Regions from separate parts of the Paenibacillus konkukensis genome, predicted to be linked through region 1. Evidence: a T-box and tRNA genes for the amino acid it is inferred to sense, from the RefSeq annotation. Region 1 holds a T-box; the other regions hold tRNA genes.
What was found. A T-box is a leader RNA that pairs with one kind of tRNA and senses whether it is charged. The one in region 1 lies ahead of metG (methionine--tRNA ligase), so its partner is inferred to be a tRNA-Met.
Positions count from the first base shown of each region.

Region 2: it has a tRNA-Met gene. The T-box ahead of metG (methionine--tRNA ligase) is inferred to sense a tRNA for this amino acid. The anticodon was not compared.
Region 3: it has a tRNA-Met gene. The T-box ahead of metG (methionine--tRNA ligase) is inferred to sense a tRNA for this amino acid. The anticodon was not compared.

Region 1 covers NZ_CP027059.1:3,755,085-3,760,439, reverse strand. The annotation lists gene SK3146_RS16035 (ABC transporter permease) at 1-526, shown strand, start outside; gene SK3146_RS16030 (ABC transporter permease) at 533-1,318, shown strand; gene metG (methionine--tRNA ligase) at 1,524-3,161, opposite strand; T-box leader at 3,221-3,497, opposite strand; gene SK3146_RS16020 (hypothetical protein) at 3,717-4,400, shown strand; gene SK3146_RS16015 (serine hydrolase domain-containing protein) at 4,488-5,355, shown strand, end outside.
Region 2 covers NZ_CP027059.1:3,304,314-3,309,668, forward strand. The annotation lists gene SK3146_RS14090 (carbohydrate ABC transporter permease) at 1-665, opposite strand, end outside; gene SK3146_RS14095 (ABC transporter permease) at 669-1,610, opposite strand; tRNA gene SK3146_RS14100 (tRNA-Leu) at 1,913-1,992, opposite strand; tRNA gene SK3146_RS14105 (tRNA-Arg) at 1,998-2,074, opposite strand; tRNA gene SK3146_RS14110 (tRNA-Leu) at 2,094-2,182, opposite strand; tRNA gene SK3146_RS14115 (tRNA-Cys) at 2,192-2,265, opposite strand; tRNA gene SK3146_RS14120 (tRNA-Gly) at 2,276-2,350, opposite strand; tRNA gene SK3146_RS14125 (tRNA-Gln) at 2,361-2,432, opposite strand; tRNA gene SK3146_RS14130 (tRNA-His) at 2,442-2,517, opposite strand; tRNA gene SK3146_RS14135 (tRNA-Trp) at 2,538-2,611, opposite strand; tRNA gene SK3146_RS14140 (tRNA-Tyr) at 2,618-2,703, opposite strand; tRNA gene SK3146_RS14145 (tRNA-Thr) at 2,722-2,797, opposite strand; tRNA gene SK3146_RS14150 (tRNA-Phe) at 2,818-2,893, opposite strand; tRNA gene SK3146_RS14155 (tRNA-Asp) at 2,921-2,997, opposite strand; tRNA gene SK3146_RS14160 (tRNA-Met) at 3,016-3,092, opposite strand; tRNA gene SK3146_RS14165 (tRNA-Val) at 3,108-3,183, opposite strand; tRNA gene SK3146_RS14170 (tRNA-Glu) at 3,205-3,279, opposite strand; tRNA gene SK3146_RS14175 (tRNA-Ser) at 3,289-3,377, opposite strand; tRNA gene SK3146_RS14180 (tRNA-Asn) at 3,381-3,456, opposite strand; rRNA gene rrf (5S ribosomal RNA) at 3,464-3,580, opposite strand; rRNA gene SK3146_RS14190 (23S ribosomal RNA) at 3,735-5,355, opposite strand, start outside.
Region 3 covers NZ_CP027059.1:2,857,936-2,863,290, forward strand. The annotation lists gene SK3146_RS12075 (glycoside hydrolase family 28 protein) at 1-705, opposite strand, end outside; tRNA gene SK3146_RS12080 (tRNA-Gly) at 1,044-1,114, opposite strand; tRNA gene SK3146_RS12085 (tRNA-Pro) at 1,119-1,195, opposite strand; tRNA gene SK3146_RS12090 (tRNA-Leu) at 1,203-1,285, opposite strand; tRNA gene SK3146_RS12095 (tRNA-Arg) at 1,292-1,365, opposite strand; tRNA gene SK3146_RS12100 (tRNA-Cys) at 1,419-1,492, opposite strand; tRNA gene SK3146_RS12105 (tRNA-Gly) at 1,504-1,575, opposite strand; tRNA gene SK3146_RS12110 (tRNA-Leu) at 1,584-1,668, opposite strand; tRNA gene SK3146_RS12115 (tRNA-Lys) at 1,680-1,752, opposite strand; tRNA gene SK3146_RS12120 (tRNA-Gln) at 1,766-1,837, opposite strand; tRNA gene SK3146_RS12125 (tRNA-His) at 1,848-1,923, opposite strand; tRNA gene SK3146_RS12130 (tRNA-Tyr) at 1,942-2,024, opposite strand; tRNA gene SK3146_RS12135 (tRNA-Thr) at 2,044-2,119, opposite strand; tRNA gene SK3146_RS12140 (tRNA-Phe) at 2,140-2,215, opposite strand; tRNA gene SK3146_RS12145 (tRNA-Asp) at 2,241-2,317, opposite strand; tRNA gene SK3146_RS12150 (tRNA-Met) at 2,336-2,412, opposite strand; tRNA gene SK3146_RS12155 (tRNA-Val) at 2,429-2,504, opposite strand; tRNA gene SK3146_RS12160 (tRNA-Glu) at 2,535-2,609, opposite strand; tRNA gene SK3146_RS12165 (tRNA-Ser) at 2,623-2,714, opposite strand; tRNA gene SK3146_RS12170 (tRNA-Asn) at 2,725-2,800, opposite strand; tRNA gene SK3146_RS12175 (tRNA-Ile) at 2,805-2,881, opposite strand; rRNA gene rrf (5S ribosomal RNA) at 2,924-3,040, opposite strand; rRNA gene SK3146_RS12185 (23S ribosomal RNA) at 3,194-5,355, opposite strand, start outside.

The sequences.
Region 1 (5,355 bases):
AGCCGTGCAATTCATAAGGCCTTACAACTATATCATTGTCAAAATGATGCAGGGCTTCGGCGAAGGCATCTTCCGCCTCCTGCTGTTTTCTACGCCGGGCATGGTCATCGTATCGTTTTTGTTCCCGGTCAAGCTGCCTACGGACCCCGGAGTATGGGGCGTTTTCCTGGTCATGCTGCTGTTTAGCTTCCTGATCAATTCTCAGATTAACATCATTACGGGTTTGTTCGCGTTTTTTCTTGAAAATAATGAAGGCATGATGCGCATGAAGCGGGTTGCCGTCGATCTGTTCTCCGGGCTCGTCATCCCGATGTCGTTTTTCCCCGGCTGGGCCGAAGGGCTGCTGAAGCTGCTGCCGTTTCAGGCGATTACCTATTTGCCGAGCGCCGTGTTTACGGGCAAAGTAGCGGGCGGGGCGGTATACGAAGTGCTCGGCGTACAGCTGCTCTGGTTCGCGCTGCTGATCATCCCGTTGTTCTTATTGTGGCGCAGCGCGCGGAAGCGGCTGTTTGTGCAGGGAGGGTAAAGAACGATGTTTTATGCCGGGCTGTTTATCGATTATTTGAAAAATTATATGAAAACGAGAATGGAATACCGCTCCGACTTTTGGATCGAAGTGTTATCCGATCTGCTGTTTAACGGGTTAAACTTATTTTTCATCCTCGTCGTATTTCAGCATACGCAGCAAATCGGATCGTGGAACGAGCAGCAGGTTATGTTCATCTATGGATACTTTATGGTTCCTTACGGTATTTTTATTACCTTTTTTAATCTGTGGAATTTTAGCGAGAGGTACATCGTCAAAGGGGAAATGGACCGGATTTTAACGCGTCCGGCGTACAATCTGATTCAGCTGATGTTGGAAAATATCGACCCGTCGTCGCTGTTCAGCGCCTTGACCGGCTTTGTTATTATGGTGTTTTCCTGGTCGCAGCTCGGGCTGGGGTTAACCTGGTACGATCCGTTCGTGTTCGTGCTGCTGGTGGCCGGCTCCATTATGATTTACGGCGGAGTATATATTTTCTTCACGGCGTTGTCGTTTTTCTCCGATTCGCCGACCGGAATCCTGCCGCTGCTGTGGAATTTGCAAAACTACGGCCGCTACCCGATGACGATCTACAACAAGCTTATCGGCGTGCTGCTGACGTGGGTGCTGCCGTTCGGCTTCGTCGGATTTTATCCCGCAGCGTACTTCCTGGACCGGCAAAACTGGGGGACGTTCGCTCTGCTCACCCCGGTCGTCGGGATCGTATTCCTGACGGTGGCGCTCCTGGTGTGGAACTTTGGGGTTAAACGCTACCGCGGCGCCGGCTCCTAATCTACTTCACATGAAAGTACGCAAAGGCTGCCGCCTTCTGCTCTTCGTACCGCATCTCCCGTAAAGACGGGGGAACGGGCGGAGGAAGCAGGGGGCGGCTATTTTTCCTATTGGCGGTAAAAAACTTCCGACTACCGCGATCGCGCGTTTCTGAAAAGAACCCGATAGACGGTTCTCTCACGTTAGCGATTGCCAAACGGAGCGGTTAACGGCTCGCTGCCGCTTTCAGCCTCGCCGTCTCCTCTTCGATCAACCCCGTATCGAGCCGTTCGAATAAAGGCGCGGGCGCATGAAGCGCGCTATGCGGCGGGACTTCGATATAGCTCCAGCCCGGCTTCTGTGCCAGACCGAGGAACGAGCGAATGGAATCGCAGGCAAACGGAAGAAAAGGGGAGAGCAGGTTCGATAAATTGGCGATGATCTGGACGCAGGTAAACAGCGTATCCGCGCCTTCCTCCGGCGCTTCCTTCACCTGCCGCCACGGCTGACGGCCGTCGAAATATTTGTTCCCGCTGCGGATAAACGCGAAAATTTCCTCCAGCGCTTCCTTGCATCTGCCCGCTTCCAACGCTGCGCCAATATGCGGATACAGCCGCCGAAGGCGCTCGGCTATCTCCGTATCCATCCGGCCGCCGGGTACTAAGCCCTGAAAAGCCTTTACGATAAATTGCAAATTGCGGTTTACAAAGTTGCCGAAGGCGCCCAGCAGTTCTCCATTATGGCTGTAAATGAACTCTCTCCACGAAAAATCGGTATCGCGCTGCTCCGGACCGTTAGCAATCAGAAAATAGCGCAACGAATCCGGAGCGTACTTTTCCAGCATGTAGGGAAGCCACACGGCCCAGTTGCTGCTGGTCGAAAATTTGCGTCCTTCGAGGGTCAAATATTCGCTGGATAAAATCCGATCCGGCAGATGCAGTTCTCCCGCCCCCATTAGCAGCGCCGGAAGAATAAGCGTATGGAACGGGATATTATCTTTGCCGTGCACAAAGTAGGAGGTCGCCTGTTCCGACCAATAGGGCCGCCAGTCCGCTGCGTTATCGGCAGCCCACTTCATGCTTGCGGACAAATACCCGCTGACCGCTTCGATCCATACGTATATTTTTTTCCCTTCCCAGCCTTCCAAAGGAACATCGACTCCCCAAGACAAATCCCGAGTGGCCGCCCGGTCATGAAGCCCTTCGTTCAAATATCTTTGCGTAAGCTCTTTGGCATTGTCTCTCCAGCCGGCGGCTTGATCGCGAGCGTACTGCTCCAATGACTGCTGGAAGCGGGACAGCGCCAGAAAATAATGCTCCGTGCCGCGAGTTTCCGGATGATCCCCGCACAGCTTGCACTTCGGCTCGAGAAGCTCCGAAGGATCGAGCAGCGAAGAACAAGCGTCGCATTGATCGCCGCGAGCGGTATGGCCGCAGTGGGGACAGCAGCCTTCGACATAGCGGTCAGGCAGGAAGCGGCGGCATTCTCCGCAGTACATTTGCCGGACGTCCTTCTCGTACAGCCAGCCGGTATCCAGCAGCTTGACGAACAGCTCCTGAACGACGCGATGGTGGAACGGATCGTCCGTGCGGGTGTAGAGATCGTACGAGAAGCCGAGCTTCCGAAAGCACTGCACGAATTCGTCGTGATACCGATCCGCAATCACGCCCGGCTCCACGCCTTCCTGATCCGCCCTAACGGAAATAGGCGTGCCGTGGCAATCGCTGCCCGACACATACAGCACGTCCTCGCCCTTCGCCCGGAAATAACGCGCCAGAATGTCTCCGGCAAGAAGCGATGCGACACGCCCCAAGTGAAGCGAGCCGTTCGCATAAGGCCATGCTCCTCCGATAAAAATTGTCATTGTCCTCATCCTTTCATACACCAAATGGGAGTGGGAAAAACAAAAAACTCCCGTCCTTGTAAAAGGACGAGAGTCTGGCTCACGCGGTACCACCTTGAATTTAACCGCACTTCACAGGGCGGTTCTCTTCGGGTACGGCGCCGAAGCTTCGGCGGTTATACCCTAGCGCGGTAACGGGCGCGACCGATGCAGCCTACTTCCGCGGAGGCTTCCGCCGGGTTCGGTGCACAGCTCTGGGACCATATTCATCGGACCATTCTTTGCTCCTTCTCAGCCGCCGGAGCTCTCTGTTCGAAAGAATGCGTTCCAACTACTCTTTCCCATCGTTGCTATTGGATATTAATTACCTATTATAACCAGATAATGGAACGAAGGCAACAGAAATTTGCCCGCCGCACAGACGTAAAAATTTTAAGCCAATTTTAAGCTAACATTTAGTCTGCGCTCATGTTCGCGTAAAAATTTATTCATAATTGGCGCCTATACTTTGACTTGTAGAAGGGAGCGGCGCTCCCGCAAAAATAGGAATTATTAACGGATAAGGTGGAGAGAGCCATGAAATCTGTCAAACAAAAAATGATGGCTGGAACGGTAGCGGCGGCTTTATTGATCGGAGGCTTCGGCGGGGTGCTTACGCATTCCGCGTATGCGGACGATGACGACGGCGATGCGGCGATTACAACTGCGGTGAATACTTCGATTCCGTTGTCGAAACGGGTTGATTTGGGGCTGGATCAGCTGGTGATCAAAGCTTCGGGAATTCTCGACATGGACTACGAAGATTTGCAGGACGCGCTGCAAAGCGGCAAGTCGCTGGCCAGCGTGTCTATCGATCAAGGGATGCCAAGCGATGCGCTGGCTACCAAGCTGATCGGCGATACGCAGAGGATTATTGACGAAGCGCTCGGCGCCAACCAGATTACGCAGGACGAGGCGAATACATTGTCTCAAAAAGCGAGAGAGCAGATTGAGAATCGGATCAATAAAACCGGCTATCAAGATAAGGCAAAAACGACCGGGGAAGCCAAGAAACACCTGTTGCAATTTCAATATAAACCCCAAGCCGAATCGCTGGCCAAGCTGCTGGGGATAACTAAAAGCGAGCTGAAGAAGGAGCTAGAAGGCGGCAAGAGCTTGTCCGATATCGCCGCGGAAAAAGGAATAAACGACGAGCAGTTGACCTCCAAGCTGCAAGAGGATATGGCTTCTTCGATCCAGGACTTCATTCATCATAAATAATCGTACGAACAAGGCACAGCCGCCCATGAATAAGGGGTGGCTATGCTGCGCTTCGAAGCGGGAAACTATATTGGAGGAGGAAGAACGATGACTAAAAGAAAAAAGAAAAAATCAGTTCAAGCTTCCGCGCTTAAAATTCAAGCCGTTGGGGGAGAAAGCCTGCTGCGCAACGGTCCTCTGATGATGAAAACTCTTCAAGCGGTGACGCCCGGCAGTACAACTGCGCAGACGGCGGTGATGATGGAGGAACGGGCGGCCGGAACGGTTCTGGAATATTCCGACTCCCGAATGGTCCGGTCATTGTCTCGGATTAATCCCCCCGATTATTGGCCTACGGAAGGCTGGCGAACCGCTTCTCCCGAAGAACGCGGTATGGATTCCGCAGTCATTGCGGACCTGGTCGATCAGCTCAAGCATCATAACGTCCACAGCTTCGTGCTGATCCGCGACGGGTATCTGGTCGCCGAAGGCTACAATAAGGATTGGGATGCGGGGAAGCTGCATCCGATGTTTTCCGTCACCAAGAGCTTTACTTCGGCTCTCGTCGGTATGGCGCTGGAGCAGAATGTCATTCGGGATTTGAATCAACCGATGAAAGATTTCATCCCGGAGATCGTCGGCGACTCCCGCAAAGCGAGGATCAAGGTCAGCGAGTTGCTGTCGATGATTTCAGGGATCGATTGGGACAATACCGGCGAACGCTCCTCTCTGGAAATGACGGAAGCCCCGAACTGGGGGGAATATATATGGAGCCGCCCTATGGCTCACGAGCCGGGCACCGCGTTCAAATACAGCAACGGCGACGCGCATTTGTTATCGATATTGACGCAGCGGGCTTTCGGCTTTCCGCTTAGCGCATTCGCCAAACTCAATTTATTCGACCCGCTCGGCATCACAAGCGTGATCTGGAACCAGGACCCGCAAGGACACTTAATCGGCTCTTGGGGATTGAAGC
Region 2 (5,355 bases), 450 kb from region 1:
TTGGCATCATTCAAATACAAAATCGCTTGAAAGTAAGTATTCCAATTAGCCACCGTATAAAATAACGTAAAAGTGATTAGCACCGGCAGCGAAACCGGAAGGATGATCCGCCATAATATTTTAAATTCCCCGCAGCCGTCGATCCGGGCCGACTCTTTGATTTCGACGGGCAAAGTCTGAAAATAGCTGCGCATCACAATCAGGTTAAAGGGAGCGATCGCTCCCGCAAGCCATATGGACCAATACGAATTGATCAGTCCGAGCCCATGGATCACCAGGTAAGTTGGAATCATTCCGCCCTGAAATAGCATTGAGAACAGCACGATGACATTGACGGCCGCCCTGCCCTTTACCCCCGGATGAGAAAGCCCGTAAGCCATAAGCGTCGACAGCGCCATATTGATGAGCGTTCCTACTGCGGTAATGTAAATAGCATTATAGAAAGCGCGCGTAAATTGGGCGTTGTCCAGCAAAAACCTGTATGCTTCCAGCGTCCATTCCTCAGGCCATAGAACAACGCCTTTCAGCAGCAGCTCCTTGCTCGACGCAAAAGAACTGGACAAAGTAAACAGCAACGGGAAGACGACGGTCGCCGCCAAACCGATGAGGATGACGGTCACGCAAGTATTGAAGACATTATCCTTAAAAGACTGTCCCGCTTTCATCCGCTAGATCACCCCTTCCTCGCCGAATTTGCGCGCCAGCTTGTTGGCAGTCAGCACCAGCGTAAGACCGACAATCGATTTAAACATGCCGACGACCGCCGAGTAGCTGTAATCCCGCTGAAGTATGCCGGTACGATACACATACGTATCGAATACGTCGGATACGCCCACATTGAGCGGATTTTGCAGCAAGAAAATATGCTCGAACCCGATATCCATAAAATGACCCAGTCTTAAAATGAACAGCACGATAACGACATAGCGAATGCCCGGCAGCGTAATATGCCATATTTGCCGAAACCGCCCCGCACCGTCCACCTTGGCCGCCTCATACAACGACGGATCGATGGAGGCCATCGTGGCCAAATATAAAATCGATCCCCATCCCGCACCCTGCCACATATTTTGCAGCAGCCACATCGGACGCAGCCACTCCGATTTCGTAAACAGCTCGATTTTACCGAAGCCGGCCGACACCAGCCATTGATTGATAATTCCGTCTTGTGAAGAGAACAGAGTCATCGTCATGGACACGATAACGACCCAGGAAATAAAATGCGGTCCGTACATGATGGTCTGTACGGTGTTCCGAATCGTTTTCAGTCTGGATTCGTTCAATAGCAAAGCGAGGATGATAGGAGCCGGGAAAAAAAACAGGATATCCAAACAAGCGAAAGCAAATGTATTTGTAAGCAGTAACGGAAAATCCGGTTCGGTAAATAACCTGTTGAAATTATCCATACCGACCCATGGACTGCTCCACATGCCGGAAAACGGATCATAGCGCTGAAACGAAATAAGTAATCCAAGCATGGGCACATACTTAAAGATCAGGAAATAAACCAATCCCGGCAAAATCATGACATAAAACGGAAGATGGGCTGCGATCCGCGCTTTTTTTAGACCCTGCCCGACGGATGCAGCTGCTGCTTGAGCACCTCTCATAATGACCTCCAATGTATAAACGGCATTTGAACTCATTATAGAGGCTCATCCTGTGAATTGCGTTCCCCAATATATCGATTTCTTAACTGATTTCACTTTGTTATCGATGATCGGCAGACCCTAGTATAAGTTCGAGGAAACGCTTTCATAAAACTATCATACATTACGACTCCAGCGGGTTTGAATACAATTGCCAGCCGGAAAAGTGAGTATTTCGGACACATAGCGGATTTAAGATCGACTGGGGATTTTCGTATAAAATACAAAAAAGCATGAATCTTAAAGATTCATGCTTTTTTGTATGCCGGTGAAGGGACTCGAACCCCCACGGTTTCCCTCACGATTTTGAGTCGCGCGCGTCTGCCAATTCCGCCACACCGGCAAGTATGGCGTGCCCTAAGAGATTCGAACTCCTGACCTTTTGATTCGTAGTCAAACGCTCTATCCAGCTGAGCTAAGGGCACATAATTATGAAGTTTTACTTGGTGCCGAAGACCAGACTTGAACTGGTACGGTAGTCACCTACCGCAGGATTTTAAGTCCTGTGCGTCTGCCGATTCCGCCACTCCGGCGTAAAAAAATGGAGGCGCCACCCAGACTCGAACTGGGGGTAAAGCTTTTGCAGAGCTCTGCCTTACCACTTGGCTATGGCGCCAGGTAACATATGGAGCGGAAGACGGGAATCGAACCCGCGACCCTCGCCTTGGCAAGGCGATGCTCTACCGCTGAGCCACTTCCGCATAAAATAAACTGGGGATCTAGGATTCGAACCTAGGCATGACGGAGTCAAAGTCCGTTGCCTTACCGCTTGGCTAATCCCCAATATAAACATGGGGCGATCGATGGGACTTGAACCCACGAATGCCGGAGCCACAATCCGGTGCGTTAACCCCTTCGCCACGACCGCCACAGCTATAATAAAAAAATTGGCAGGGGCAGCAGGAATCGAACCCACACCAAAGGTTTTGGAGACCTTTGTTCTACCTTTAAACTATGCCCCTATAATATGGTGGAGGCTGATGGATTCGAACCACCGAACTCGTCAGAGAACAGATTTACAGTCTGCTGCGTTTGGCCACTTCGCTAAGCCTCCATATTATGTTGTAATCAATGGTGCCGTCGAGAGGACTTGAACCCCCAACCTACTGATTACAAGTCAGTTGCTCTACCAATTGAGCTACAACGGCGTAACACATTGTGTAGTACATGGTGGCTCGGGACGGAATCGAACCGCCGACACGAGGATTTTCAGTCCTCTGCTCTACCGACTGAGCTACCGAGCCTTACTATACATTCGCTTCTGACTTAAATGGCGGAGCCGACGGGATTCGAACCCGCGGTCTCCTGCGTGACAGGCAGGCATGTTAGGCCTCTACACCACGGCTCCACACTATAAAAGATAAATTGGTTGCGGGGGCAGGATTTGAACCTGCGGCCTTCGGGTTATGAGCCCGACGAGCTACCGGGCTGCTCCACCCCGCGTCGTTGAAGTTTATATGGTGGAGGCTGAGGGGATCGAACCCCCGACCCTCTGCTTGTAAGGCAGATGCTCTCCCAGCTGAGCTAAGCCTCCATATAACCATTATAACATAAATGGTGACCCGTAGGGGATTCGAACCCCTGTTACCTCCGTGAAAGGGAGGTGTCTTAACCCCTTGACCAACGGGCCTTACTGCTACGGAGAGAGAGGGATTCGAACCCTCGAGACGCTTGTGACGCCTACACGATTTCCAATCGTGCTCCTTCGGCCAACTCGGACACCTCTCCATATGGCTCCCCGAACAGGACTCGAACCTGTGACAACTCGATTAACAGTCGAGTGCTCTACCAACTGAGCTATCAGGGAATGTACCGCTTGGCGACGTTCTACTCTCCCAGAACCCTTCGGTTCAAGTACCATCGACGCTGGAGGGCTTAACGGTCGTGTTCGAGATGGGAACGCGTGGTTCCCCTCCGCCATCATCACCAAACGGTATGACTTGTTCAAGGCTTGCGCCTTGAAAACTAGATACGAAACTCGTGCGCGTTTGTGAGCAATGGTTATTTGTTCTTCCCGGTTTGTTTCCGGGCCCCGAGAAAGTATTTGGAGTCAGCTTCGAAGCTACTCTTCACTTTCTTGGGAACTAGGTTAAGCCCTCGACCGATTAGTATTCGTCAGCTCCACACGTTGCCGTGCTTCCACCCCGAACCTATCTACCTCGTCGTCTTCAAGGGGTCTTACTTACTGGGAAATCTCATCTTGAGGGGGGCTTCACGCTTAGATGCTTTCAGCGCTTATCCCGTCCGTACGTAGCTATCCAGCCATGCTCCTGGCGGAACAACTGGTACACCAGCGGTACGTCCATCCCGGTCCTCTCGTACTAAGGACAGCTCCTCTCAAATTTCCTACGCCCACGACAGATAGGGACCGAACTGTCTCACGACGTTCTGAACCCAGCTCGCGTACCGCTTTAATGGGCGAACAGCCCAACCCTTGGGACCTACTTCAGCCCCAGGATGCGATGAGCCGACATCGAGGTGCCAAACCTCCCCGTCGATGTGGACTCTTGGGGGAGATAAGCCTGTTATCCCCAGGGTAGCTTTTATCCGTTGAGCGATGGCCCTTCCATTCGGTACCACCGGATCACTAAGCCCGACTTTCGTCCCTGCTCGACCTGTTTGTCTCGCAGTCAAGCTCCCTTCTGCCTTTGCACTCTTCGAATGATTTCCAACCATTCTGAGGGAACCTTGGGGCGCCTCCGTTACGCTTTAGGAGGCGACCGCCCCAGTCAAACTGCCCACCTGACACTGTCCCCATACCGGTTCACGGTACCAGGTTAGAACTCCGATACGATCAGGGTGGTATCCCAACGTCGCCTCCACACAAGCTGGCGCTCATGCTTCTCAGGCTCCCACCTATCCTGTACAGATCGTACCAAAGTCCAATATCAAGCTGCAGTAAAGCTCCATGGGGTCTTTCCGTCTTGTCGCGGGTAACCTGCATCTTCACAGGTATTAAAATTTCACCGGATCTCTCGTTGAGACAGCGCCCAAGTCGTTACGCCATTCGTGCGGGTCAGAATTTACCTGACAAGGAATTTCGCTACCTTAGGACCGTTATAGTTACGGCCGCCGTTTACTGGGGCTTCGGTTCATAGCTTCGGGTTACCCCTAACCACTCCCCTTAACCTTCCAGCACCGGGCAGGCGTCAGCCCGTATACTTCGCCTTGCGGCTTCGCACAGACCTGTGTTTTTGCTAAACAGTCGCTTGGGCCTTTTCACTGCGGCCCCCTCGGGCTATTCACCCTACCGAGGCACCCCTTCTCCCGAAGTTACGGGGTCATTTTGCCGAGTTCCTTAACGAGAGTTCTTCCGCGCGCCTTAGCATGCTCTGCTCGCCTACCTGTGTCGGTTTGCGGTACGGGCACCTTCTCCCTGGCTAGAGGCTTTTCTTGGCAGCCTGAACTCATGACCTTCGCTACTGTTATTTTCACTCCCCATCACAGACCAGCCTTATGATGTGCGGATTTGCCTACACATCAGCCTCTCTGCTTGGACGGGCATCCATCAGCCCGCGTCACTATCCTTCTGCGTCACCCCATCGCTCATAACGGTTCACGGTGGTACAGGAATTTCAACCTGTTGTCCTTCGACTACGCCTTTCGGCCTCGCCTTAGGTCCCGACTTACCCTGAGCGGACGAGCCTTCCTCAGGAACCCTTAGGCTTTCGGCGGATCAGATTCTCACTGATCTTTTCGTTACTCA
Region 3 (5,355 bases), 900 kb from region 1:
ATCGTCTCCGACATCGAATTGGCAATCGGATATGCGCACGTAACGGCAGGAATCGATATCGAGCCCGTCGCCGTTAGGCGTATCCGAAGGATTGTGAATGAGCAAGCTGTGCAGCGTTACATTATCGCAATAGACCAGATGCGTATTCCAGAATGGAGAATTTTGCAGCGTCACTCCTTCGATCCGCACATTCGTGCAGCGGAACAATTGAAGCAGCGCGGGACGTAAAAATTGCGTCTCCCACTCCACGATATTGCTCTTGATACTCATCAGATGGCTGTTCAACTCAAACAACTGCTTCTCCCGCTCGCTGGAAGGGCGGCGTCCCGCTTTGCATTCATGATACTGCTTCCACCAGGCTGAGCCTTGTCCGTCGATAATGCCTCCGCCTTGAATCGTCACATTCGTCAAATCAATGCCATATACCAACGGGGAATAGCCGTAGCATTCATAGCCGGACCAGCGGGTTTTGACAAACGGATATTGATCCGGGTCCGTCGAAAACAATAGCTTAGCCCCCGAATCGATATGCAGCGTCATATGGCTCTTCAGATGAATGGCCCCCGTTAAATAAGTGCCTGCAGGAAAATATACCGTACCTCCGCCGGCCGCTTCGCAAGCTTCCATCACTTTGCGGATCGCTTCCGTATTCAAGGTCGTCCCGTCTCCGACAACCCCGTAATCCAACACATTAAACATCGTCATGGTGTCTCTATCCTCCTAAATTTCACCAAGTGAGCGGAGGACTATAAGCTCCGCTCACGCGCTGTATCTCTATCAATCCTGTTTATTATCTCATATGTTGGTATACCAGACTATCCGTTGTATTTAACCATTACTCAAATTAGCGAGGATTTATTCAGACCGAAACCTTCATCGTCTTTATTTAACCGGCCGATACTCCGTATTTAACCTCGTTTTCCTCCCCGCTCATGCAGGTTTACATCGTCTGCATTCCCGATTTCCTTCCATGTATCATTTTTCCCGTAATAGAAAAAGAGCCTCAGGATCTGATCCTAAGACTCTTTCGCTATGTTTCAGAAAGCGGGTGATGGGAATCGAACCCACGCTACCAGCTTGGAAGGCTGGAGTTCTACCATTGAACTACACCCGCGAGATGGTCGGGACGACACGATTCGAACATGCGACCCCCTGGTCCCAAACCAGGTGCTCTACCAAGCTGAGCTACGTCCCGAAGATTATGGTGCCGGTAGAGGGACTTGAACCCCCACGGTTTCCCTCACGATTTTGAGTCGCGCGCGTCTGCCAATTCCGCCATACCGGCTTACTACGTGCCCTGAGAGATTCGAACTCCCGACCTTTTGATTCGTAGTCAAACGCTCTATCCAGCTGAGCTAAGGGCACATAAAAGTTATTGATTCCTTGATCCTAAAGCATCTGCGGCTCCAATAAAACAATGGAGGCGCCACCCAGACTCGAACTGGGGGTAAAGCTTTTGCAGAGCTCTGCCTTACCACTTGGCTATGGCGCCGGATAAAGGAAAGCGGAAGACGGGAATCGAACCCGCGACCCTCGCCTTGGCAAGGCGATGCTCTACCGCTGAGCCACTTCCGCAAAACCAATGCGCTCGAGAGGACTCGAACCTCCACGGGGGGTTAGCCCACACGGACCTGAACCGTGCGCGTCTGCCAATTCCGCCACGAACGCATAATGAAATCTGAGCCATGTAGGACTCGAACCTACGACACCCTGATTAAAAGTCAGGTGCTCTACCAACTGAGCTAATGGCTCGCAATTAGAAATACTGGGGATCTAGGATTCGAACCTAGGCATGACGGAGTCAAAGTCCGTTGCCTTACCGCTTGGCTAATCCCCATCAAAGATCATGGGGCGATCGATGGGACTTGAACCCACGAATGCCGGAGCCACAATCCGGTGCGTTAACCCCTTCGCCACGACCGCCGCAGCTCGAAACCGGTATGGAGGCTGATGGATTCGAACCACCGAACTCGTCAGAGAACAGATTTACAGTCTGCTGCGTTTGGCCACTTCGCTAAGCCTCCATATTTGTTGCGAAAGCAATGGTGCCGTCGAGAGGACTTGAACCCCCAACCTACTGATTACAAGTCAGTTGCTCTACCAATTGAGCTACAACGGCAAATTATTATTAAGATTACATGGTGGCTCGGGACGGAATCGAACCGCCGACACGAGGATTTTCAGTCCTCTGCTCTACCGACTGAGCTACCGAGCCTAATGTATTCGGTGAAAAATGATAATGGCGGAGCCGACGGGATTCGAACCCGCGGTCTCCTGCGTGACAGGCAGGCATGTTAGGCCTCTACACCACGGCTCCACACTGTAAAAAGTAAATTGGTTGCGGGGGCAGGATTTGAACCTGCGGCCTTCGGGTTATGAGCCCGACGAGCTACCGGGCTGCTCCACCCCGCGTCGTTAAAAGTATATATGGTGGAGGCTGAGGGGATCGAACCCCCGACCCTCTGCTTGTAAGGCAGATGCTCTCCCAGCTGAGCTAAGCCTCCATATATGTCTTATACCTTTATTGGAATTTATGGTGACCCGTAGGGGATTCGAACCCCTGTTACCTCCGTGAAAGGGAGGTGTCTTAACCCCTTGACCAACGGGCCATGCTGTATATTATGGCGGAGAGAGAGGGATTCGAACCCTCGAGACGCTTGTGACGCCTACACGATTTCCAATCGTGCTCCTTCGGCCAACTCGGACACCTCTCCAGAGGAGAAATGGCTCCCCGAACAGGACTCGAACCTGTGACAACTCGATTAACAGTCGAGTGCTCTACCAACTGAGCTATCAGGGAACAATGGTGGGCCTTAGTGGACTCGAACCACCGACCTCACCCTTATCAGGGGTGCGCTCTAACCAGCTGAGCTAAAGGCCCTTATGTCTTGAATGCTGTGATAAAACACAAGATTAAAGCTTTGCTTGGCGACGTTCTACTCTCCCAGAACCCTTCGGTTCAAGTACCATCGACGCTGGAGGGCTTAACGGTCGTGTTCGAGATGGGAACGCGTGGTTCCCCTCCGCCATCATCACCAAACGGTGTAGCTTGTTCAAGGCTTGCGCCTTGAAAACTAGATACGAAACTTGTGCGCGTAGCGAGCAATGGTTATTTGTTCTTCCCGGTTTGTTTCCGGGCCCCGAGAAAGTATTTGGAATCAGCTTCGAAGCTTCTCTTCACTTTCTTGGGAACTAGGTTAAGCCCTCGACCGATTAGTATTCGTCAGCTCCACACGTTGCCGTGCTTCCACCCCGAACCTATCTACCTCGTCGTCTTCAAGGGGTCTTACTTACTGGGAAATCTCATCTTGAGGGGGGCTTCACGCTTAGATGCTTTCAGCGCTTATCCCGTCCGTACGTAGCTATCCAGCCATGCTCCTGGCGGAACAACTGGTACACCAGCGGTACGTCCATCCCGGTCCTCTCGTACTAAGGACAGCTCCTCTCAAATTTCCTACGCCCACGACAGATAGGGACCGAACTGTCTCACGACGTTCTGAACCCAGCTCGCGTACCGCTTTAATGGGCGAACAGCCCAACCCTTGGGACCTACTTCAGCCCCAGGATGCGATGAGCCGACATCGAGGTGCCAAACCTCCCCGTCGATGTGGACTCTTGGGGAGATAAGCCTGTTATCCCCAGGGTAGCTTTTATCCGTTGAGCGATGGCCCTTCCATTCGGTACCACCGGATCACTAAGCCCGACTTTCGTCCCTGCTCGACCTGTTTGTCTCGCAGTCAAGCTCCCTTCTGCCTTTGCACTCTTCGAATGATTTCCAACCATTCTGAGGGAACCTTGGGGCGCCTCCGTTACGCTTTAGGAGGCGACCGCCCCAGTCAAACTGCCCACCTGACACTGTCCCCATACCGGATCTACGGTACCAGGTTAGAACTCCGATACGATCAGGGTGGTATCCCAACGTCGCCTCCACACAAGCTGGCGCTCATGCTTCTCAGGCTCCCACCTATCCTGTACAGATCGTACCAAAGTCCAATATCAAGCTGCAGTAAAGCTCCATGGGGTCTTTCCGTCTTGTCGCGGGTAACCTGCATCTTCACAGGTATTAAAATTTCACCGGATCTCTCGTTGAGACAGCGCCCAAGTCGTTACGCCATTCGTGCGGGTCAGAATTTACCTGACAAGGAATTTCGCTACCTTAGGACCGTTATAGTTACGGCCGCCGTTTACTGGGGCTTCGGTTCATAGCTTCGGGTTCCCCCTAACCACTCCCCTTAACCTTCCAGCACCGGGCAGGCGTCAGCCCGTATACTTCGCCTTGCGGCTTCGCACAGACCTGTGTTTTTGCTAAACAGTCGCTTGGGCCTTTTCACTGCGGCCCCCTCGGGCTATTCACCCTACCGAGGCACCCCTTCTCCCGAAGTTACGGGGTCATTTTGCCGAGTTCCTTAACGAGAGTTCTTCCGCGCGCCTTAGCATGCTCTGCTCGCCTACCTGTGTCGGTTTGCGGTACGGGCACCTTCTCCCTGGCTAGAGGCTTTTCTTGGCAGCCTGAACTCATGACCTTCGCTACTGTTATTTTCACTCCCCATCACAGACCAGCCTTACGATCAACGGATTTGCCTATTGACCAGCCTCTCTGCTTGGACGGGCATCCATCAGCCCGCGTCACTATCCTTCTGCGTCACCCCATCGCTCATAACGGTTCACGGTGGTACAGGAATTTCAACCTGTTGTCCTTCGACTACGCCTTTCGGCCTCGCCTTAGGTCCCGACTTACCCTGAGCGGACGAGCCTTCCTCAGGAACCCTTAGGCTTTCGGCGGATCAGATTCTCACTGATCTTTTCGTTACTCATACCGGCATTCTCACTTGTGTACTGTCCAGCGCTCCTTACGGTACACCTTCAACCTATACACAACGCTCCCCTACCCCTGCGTCACCTTCATTCCAGCCTCGAAGCGGCGCGTTTAGCCCTGGGGTGCATTTAGCCAGATTCCTTGAATCTACTTAAAAGTAGAATCTGGCGAATGTCCCGTGTCTAAACGGTAACCTCAAAGATGCAATGAAGGCGACGCGAGCCATAGCTTCGGTGGCGTGTTTAGCCCCGTTACATTTTCGGCGCAGAGTCACTCGACCAGTGAGCTATTACGCACTCTTTCAATGATGGCTGCTTCTAAGCCAACATCCTGGTTGTCTGCGCAACTCCACATCCTTTCCCACTTAACACACACTGGGGGACCTTAGCTGATGGTCTGGGCTGTTTCCCTCTTGACAATGGATCTTAGCACTCACTGTCTGACTCCCGGGATAAAGTATGTGGCATTCAGAGTTTGACTGGACTTGGTAACCCTTGGCGGGCCCCGCACCCAATCAGTGCTTTACCTCCACTACTCAT